2 regions of the Pseudoalteromonas sp. SWYJZ12 genome follow, and region 1 is predicted to be linked to the other one. Evidence: predicted binding sites of a transcription regulator. Region 1 holds the regulator's gene; the other holds the start of a gene.
The links. The regulator sigma-54, encoded in region 1, starts transcription at its own class of promoters, with help from an activator protein. The targets are predictions, from matches to a motif close to GTTGGCACGNNNNTNGNNT.

Region 2: the regulator sigma-54 is predicted to act here: its motif matches at 1,533-1,551, upstream of I6F42_RS18645 (DUF2726 domain-containing protein).

What each region holds. Positions count from the first base shown of each region.
Region 1 covers NZ_JADYXH010000005.1:90,214-94,274, forward strand. The annotation lists gene rapZ (RNase adapter RapZ) at 1-474, opposite strand, end outside; gene ptsN (PTS IIA-like nitrogen regulatory protein PtsN) at 493-945, opposite strand; gene hpf (ribosome hibernation promoting factor) at 950-1,237, opposite strand; gene I6F42_RS08385 (RNA polymerase factor sigma-54) at 1,263-2,762, opposite strand; gene lptB (LPS export ABC transporter ATP-binding protein) at 2,832-3,557, opposite strand; gene lptA (lipopolysaccharide transport periplasmic protein LptA) at 3,554-4,061, opposite strand, start outside.
Region 2 covers NZ_JADYXH010000027.1:26,455-30,515, forward strand. The annotation lists gene I6F42_RS18635 (regulatory signaling modulator protein AmpE) at 1-66, opposite strand, end outside; gene mtnN (5'-methylthioadenosine/S-adenosylhomocysteine nucleosidase) at 67-774, opposite strand; gene I6F42_RS18645 (DUF2726 domain-containing protein) at 897-1,493, opposite strand; gene folE2 (GTP cyclohydrolase FolE2) at 1,610-2,530, opposite strand; gene arcB (aerobic respiration two-component sensor histidine kinase ArcB) at 2,763-4,061, shown strand, end outside.

The DNA of each region.
Region 1 (4,061 bases):
CTTATCTTTTTTACCTAAAATCTTTTCACGAATAGATTCAGCAAGTTGATGAACACTCAAATCAGTCGTGTCTATCATAAAGTCGGCGCGGGTGATTAATACATCAAGTAATTCTTTTTCTTTTTTGATGGCTAAATCAAGAGGCAACGAGTCAATTGATAGTGGGTGTAATCTACGAGTTTCAGAAAAACGTTTGATCAATGTTTGATCGTCGCTATCTAAATAAAATAACGTAGGTTTTGCAAAGCCAGGCAAGTATTCAAGAATATCGTTAAATTCATCTTGTTGTTTAGGGATGTTACGCACATCAATGCTAACAGCAATTTTATCGTAGCTATCAGACACACTGCGAACTAATGAAGGAAGCAAGTTAACTGGAATATTATCTACGCAATAATAACCTAAATCTTCTACAACGCGTAAAGCAACCGACTTTCCAGAACCAGAACGGCCGCTTATGATAATTAACTCCATTTAACACCCTTTATAAAACTATGATTGATTGACAATAACTTGGTAAAGCTCAGTATCTGATTTTGCACTGCGTAACTGTTTACAAAAATCTTTGTTGTTTAGTTTATCAGCAATGGTTGCTAGAGTCTTTAAGTGCTGCTGGTTATCGCCATCTGGTACGATGAGTGCGACGAAAATATCAACAGGGCGATTATCGATTGCATCAAAATTTATTGGAGTTTCGCTAACGAGTACTAAAGCCAAAGGCTCTTCTGCACCGCTCATTCTTCCATGAGGAATGGCAATGCCACGCCCTATACCTGTACTACCGAGTTTCTCTCTGCTCATTAAAGCATTAAGAATATCTTGTTGCGGTAAATACGGAAGTTTGTCGTGAGCAAGTTCGCTAATGAACTCTAAAATTCTTTTTTTGCTATTAAAAAGGACCGCAGCTTTGCTGCAGTCCTGGCATATAAGTGAGCTTAATTTCATCATATTAGTGTCGAGCAAGCTTCTCTTTGTGTTTAATTACTTGTCGATCGAGCTTGTCGATCAACGAGTCAATGGCGGCATACATATCTTGATGTTCTGTAGAGGCAAATAGCTCAGCACCGCTTACGTGTATGGTGGCTTCTGCTTTTTGATTTAATTTTTCTACATCGAGAATGACATGAACATTATTAATATGATCAGAGTGTCTTTCTAGCTTCGCAAATTTGGTATTAATATAGTCTCTTAGTGAATCGGTTAATTCTACGTGACGACCAGTTAAGTTTAGTTGCATAAGCATTACCCTCTTTTTTTGCGTCTTAAATCAAACTTTTACGTTGATTTGACGGTGGAATAGCCAGAGATTCGCGGTATTTTGCGATTGTACGTCTCGCTACTTTAATTCCTTGCTCAGCCAATATATCCGCTATTTTGCTATCACTCAATGGTTTTGCTGAGTTTTCTGCTGCGATTAATTTTCGGATAAGCGCACGGATTGCTGTAGATGAACATTCACCACCGTTTTCGGTGCTTACATGGCTTGAGAAAAAATATTTAAGCTCAAATATACCACGGGGTGTGTGCATATACTTTTGGGTTGTTACGCGCGAAATTGTTGATTCGTGCATTTCTACCATTTCAGCAACATCATTTAAAACCATTGGTTTCATGGCTTCAGGACCGTGTTCAAAAAAGCCTTGTTGTTGCTTAACAATACAATTTGTTACTTTTAATAGCGTGTCGTTTCTACTTTCTAAGCTTTTAATAAACCATTTAGCTTCTTGTAAATGCGAGCGAATAAACTGGCTGTCACCACTGGATTTTACAGTGCGAGACATTGCCGCGTATTGGCTATTAACACGAATTTTAGGCATGCTATCTGGGTTTAACTCAACAACCCAGCGGCCTTTAATTTTTTTAACTGACACATCAGGAATAACATACTCAGATTCTTCTCTTACAATAGTATCTGCAGGTTTAGGGCTAAGAGTATGTATTAATGTCATTACTTCTTTAAGCTCTTCTTCTTTGAGCTTAGTTTTCTTCATTAATGTACGATAGTCACGAGCAGCTAATAAATCAATATGCTCGGTTAAAATCATTTTTGTTTCATTAATGTAAGGTGTTTCTTTATCAAACTGGTTAAGCTGAATACACAAACACTCTTGTAAACTACGTGCAGCAATACCAACAGGATCAAACAGTTGGATGCGTTTTAATACAGCTTCAATTTCATCAAGTTCGACTTCGTTATCATCTTCGTTTTCTTGATTAAAGCTTTCTAAAATCTCTTCGCAGCTTAGTGTTAAAATACCTGAATCATCGACGGCTTCTACAATAGCAATAGCAATAGCTTCGTCTGTAGGGCTAAATGGCGTTAGTTGTAACTGCCACATTAAATACTCATGGAGCGTTTCAGTAGAGGCACCTTGGTATATTGATTCGTCTTCAGGCATCGGACCCGATGATGCTGCTGGGGCGGCACTCATGTACTCATCCCAACTAACATCCATAGCCATGTCGTCACTTAGCGTGTCTTTTGCAAGTGCTTCACCACTATCTTGTTCATATTCGCTTGGAGCATCATCGGCAGATGCGCTAACAGTTATGTCATCTGTATCTGCTTTTTGCTCGTTTTTACCTGCAGCGTCTTCGGAATAGTCTGCTTCTTCAACCTCTAATAGCGGGTTGCTGTCGAGAGCTTCTTGTATTTCTTGCTGGAGATCCAATGTACTGAGTTGCAACAAACGAATAGCTTGTTGCAACTGTGGAGTCATTGTAAGTTGCTGGCCCATGCGCAGCTGTAGTGATTGCCTCATGTATCTCTAACAATCCTTTTATGTTGTTATAATTAATACTAGCAGATGCTTAAAGACATGGCGTAAATGTTACAGCCTAAATTGCTCGCCTAAGTAAACATCGCGTACTGTTTTATCATTTAATACGTGTTCTGGAGTACCTGATGCAATCAGCTCCCCATGAGAAACAATGTAGGCTTTTTCACAAACATCAAGGGTTTCTCTTACGTTATGATCGGTAATTAATACACCAATCCCACGATTTTTGAGATGTTCTATTATTTTCTTTATGTCTAATACCGAAATCGGGTCAACACCTGCAAATGGTTCATCTAGTAATATAAATTTAGGATCTGCTGCCAGCGCACGTGCTATTTCCACACGACGACGTTCGCCACCCGACAATGCCATACCTTGGCTATCACGAATGTGTTGTATGCTAAATTCATCTAATAATTTATCGAGAGTGTCTTCTCTAGCTTGTTTATTTAACTCTTTGCGCGTTTCTAAAATGGCCATTAAGTTTTGATAAACAGTCAGCTTTCTGAATATTGAAGACTCTTGCGGTAAGTAGCCAATGCCTAATCTAGCACGACTATGCATAGGTAAAAGAGTAATATCGTTATCGTCTATCGATATTTTACCTTTGTCGCTAGGTACAAGTCCTACTATCATATAAAACGTGGTGGTTTTACCTGCGCCGTTAGGGCCAAGTAAGCCAACAATACTGCCAGCTTTGACTTCAAGGCCGACGTTTTTTACAACTTCACGGCCTTTATAGCTCTTTGCTAATAGCTCTGCTTTTAATGTGCTCATGGTTGACCTTTGTCGCTTTTTTTACTTTTTTTAGTCTCGATTGGCACTAAAATTGTGTGAACGCGGTCAGTTGAGTTTTCATCTTTTTCGGCACTGATTAGCTGCTGCTCTATATCGTAGGTAATGCTTTTAGCATTTATTTTTTGTCCCGCTTGCGATACTTGTGCATTACCAACAAGCGTTAAAAAACGCTTAGATACATCATAACGTACTTCGTCAGCACTGGCGCTCATAGTCGTGCCATCTGATTGCTTTTCTTCAAAGTGCGCAGGGCTACCTGTAGCAATTAATAATTGTTTATTATCACCAAGTTCATCGCGTTTATGTACTTCTAAGCGGTCGGCTGTGATACGGCGATTACCGTGAATAATTTCAACATTTTTCTCAAAAATCCCGACATTAGCTTTTAATTGACCTTCTTGCTTATCGGCGCTTATTGAAATTTGATTTGCAGTCGGTTGCGTGTTTTGCTCGGCAGCACTACTATTAAACGCTAGTATAAGT
Region 2 (4,061 bases), on a different contig from region 1:
CTCAGCAAGGAGCGCTAGTATGAAGGCAATAAAGTCCAAGTGGTTTTGAACAATATTGCTAAGCATTTACAGAGACACTGCAGTTAGCTTTTCTAAAAGTGCGACAACCATTTTAGATGAGTTGATTGATGCTGTTTCTAGGTATTCTTCAAATGATTGTGGTGACTCTTTACCTGCAATATCAGACATTGAGCGAATTACAACAAATGGTGTGTTAAGCGTAAAACACGTTTGTGCAATCGAAGCGCCTTCCATTTCAACGGCAAGCATTGTAGGAAAATCACTGCGTGCTTTATCGATACGCACAGGGTCACACATAAATGTGTCACCAGTACAAATTAAGCCAACAAGTGTTTTAACATCACTGATTTGTTCGATTGTTTGTTGTGCTGCTTCAACTAATTTAGGGTGAGCTGCAAAGCCTGCTGGCATTTGTGGTACTTGGCCAATTTCGTAGCCAAAAGCAGTAACATCTACATCGTGATGACGTACTTCTGACGAAATTACTACGTCGCCAACACTTAGAGAAGGATCGAATCCACCGGCAGAGCCTGTGTTAATTACGCAATCAGGTTCGAAGTTATCAATCAGTAAGGTAGTTGCAATTGTTGATGCTACTTTACCAATACCAGATTGAACAAGTGTTACTGTGTTACCAGCCAATTCACCAGTATAAAAAGTGAAACCTGCTTTAGTTAAAATTTGTGGGTTTTGCATCGATTCACGTAAAATTTTAACTTCTGGCTCCATTGCGCCAATAATACCAACATTCATAATGTTTAATTCCTGAGTTTGAATCACTTGATTATACGTGAAGTTAGCAATAAAAAACAAAAAAGCGAGCTTGTTTATGAGCTCGCTTTAAATACTTTTTAGGAGAGTATTTAATTTGGTTTTTAAATTTCAGCTAAAGCAGTTGTTTGTGCTTTGGCTTGAGAAGGTGAAAGTACCGCTGGCTTATGTGAGCGATTACGAACAGGGCGCTGCGTTTGTGTTGCTGCAGGCTTACCAAGTTTAAACATAATTGCATCGCGTACTTCAGAAGGACGGTAGCCCGATTTAACTTTCATACGAATATGTGGAATGCCCGCAGACTCTAGTGCACCGTTTACAAACCAGTCGCGTTGAGCTTTGTGGCCATCTTTATTGGCATTGTTAACTAGGTCAACGGCCGCAACAATAGTTAGTTTTTCTTTATCGATTAATACAAAGTCGAGTTGCTTATTTTTAGCTTTAGCTAAAGCAGCACGTTTAGATTTAATAGAAAGACCTTGTTTGCAGTCAATAACGTCAATTAACTTAACGCGACTAACAATTTTATATTGATCGCCTACAGCACGCTCGAGAAGATTTAAAAAAGCGCCTTCAACCTGCGTAAAAACAGTTTGCTTGCGGGTAAAAGGATACGGGTTTCCGCCATCGTCATTAAATTTTGACGCAACAACAGAAGCCCCGACAACTAATACTAGAATTAATAATAAAGCGAATTCCATACGGTAACTCCATAACAACAAATTGACACTGCTCAAATAAAGCAATTTACGTGCCTAAAAAGTATGAGTTATAAAATAATTACCAACTGTTTATAAAAGCTAAAACGATGTAGCTATTAAGCTTTGTATCCACCTTCAATACCTTTAACCGCAATAGCTACAGCATCGTGTGCATGGAGTGATTCATAATGATTTATTTGCAGCCAGTAATCGCTGTAATTATCTGTTTCTAATAAAGCTTTAATTTTACGCGCTGCGTCTTCACAAAACATAAGGTTTTGACCATTTAAACGAGCAAATTCTTGCTCGTCTTCGCGCTTTACTGCCGCTTGTACCGGTGTTTTAAGTTCAGCTTCGAGGGTGTTTATTAGAGTCACTACGTCAAATTCTTGAATATTGCTATCAAGCTTTACTTTTACGTTGGCAATAGAGCGCTGCGAGTGAGGTGTAGCAACTATGCCTTGTGTAGTGCCTAGCCATTCGTGCACATCTTTTTGGCTTAAGGTTTCTTGGTTAAATTTTTCGTTAAACGCGTTTTGTATAAGCTGGCGTGCAAGTGCTGCAGAGCAAGGGCATGTTGAAGAATAGGTAACATCTACGGTTAGCTCGTAGCTAATAATGTTATTTTCAATTGTACTGGTAAGTACAACTGGGTAGCTTTTCCAGCCCGCTTTACCACTTAATAGTGATTTACGGCGTAGCGGTAGTTCAAATTTAAATTCAATTTGTGCTTTATCGCTCAGCCCTTCGTGGCTAGTTATAAAGGTATCGAGTGCTTGCGCTATTGTTTGCGGATTGACTTGCTGCTCAGTTGAAAGCAGGTCAAGTGCTAAAAATAGACGTGACATATGAATGCCTTTGGCATCTTCTTTATGCAAATTTACAAATGCACGAGCTTTGGCATTTACTGTAACTGGAGATAAGTCTCGTGACTCAAAAATAAATGGCAGTTCGATTTCGCCCATGCCAACCCAGTCTAATTTACCTGTTTGTAAAGCGGGTGCAGTGTCTGCTATATCTGGCATATTGGTTTGCATGTGCGCTACTCGTATTTTGGAGATAATAAAGCGGGGCATTTTACACTAAATAATTTATTGCTGAAATGATGAGTTTAAGAGATGAGCAAAATCAAACATGAAAAATTCTGTTTTTATCGCACAACATGGGTAGTGGTAGGAGAAAAATGCTAAAATCTGGGAAAATGGTATGTTTATACATGCGCATTGCCTTCTTTATATTTAAGCACACAGCTAAGAGATAAAATTACGTATGACCGATTATTCTTTGAGCCCTTGGGCTCGGGTACTTTCCAGCTCAATAACGCGATTTGGTGAATTTAAAACCGCAGCTATTTGTTACACTTTATTTTTAACTGTATCTCTTATTTTATCGAGCATGTTTTATTATGTTGCGATAGGCGAATTACACCTTGTTGATATTTTGGCTGTGGTATTTTTTACGGCTGTAGTTTCTCCTTTAATTATAAGTGTATTACTTAATTCAATTCGTCAATTAGATGCCTCGTATGCTTATTTAGATAGCGCAACCAAACAGGAAAAACTCTTAAACCAAACCCTAAAAGACAACATTAGCCGTTTAAATATTGAAATTGATGAGCGTAAAATGGCATTTCATGCCAAGCATCGCGCTATTGAAGAGCTGCGCCGAGAAATTGCTGAGCGTAAAAAAACACAACAAGAACTTGCCCAACAAAGTATGTTGCAACGCTCAATCGTTGATTCATCTCCCGATTTATTTTATTACCGTGATAACAACGGTGTATTTGCCGGCTGTAATAAAATGTTTGAAGAGGTAATGGGAAAATCAAGTAGTGAGCTAATAGGAAAAACGGTTGAGCAGATATTCCCGAGTCATTTTTTAGCTGAGGTTTTAGCAACCGATAAAGAAGTAGAGCAAAGCCATAAAGCGCTGACTATCGATGTAGGTTATGAAGTAAATGGTGAAACACGTTGGTTTGAGCTGCGTAAATTACCTTTTATAAATGATGACGGTGACTACATTGGTTTACTGGGTTTTGGTCGTGATATCACTAGCCGTAAAGAGGCAGCACAAGCACTCGAAACTGCCTATAAAGACAAAGGTAAGTTTATTGCTACGCTGAGCCATGAACTACGTACTCCTTTAAATGGCATTGTTGGTTTAACGCGTATGTTATTAGATACAGAGCTTAATAAGCAGCAGCGTAGTTGGGGCAATACTATTTTTTCGAGTGCTGAAACACTCGGTAATATTTTTAACGATATTATAGATTTAGATAAAATAGATAGAGATCAGCTCGATATAGCAACCAATTCTATTAATGTGTCAGACTTTATAAACGATGTAGTTAATTTTGCAGGCTTAATAGCAGAGCAAAAAGAGCTTGAGTTTGATATTAAGCGCAATGGCATACTTGATGTTTACGCGCAGCTCGATCCGACTCGATTACGCCAAGTTGTTTGGAACTTAATTAACAACGCCGTTAAGTTTACTCAGCAAGGTAAAGTAACACTCGAATGCAGCAGAGAAAATCGCGTAGAAGGCCCATGGTTAGTTATTAAGGTACTA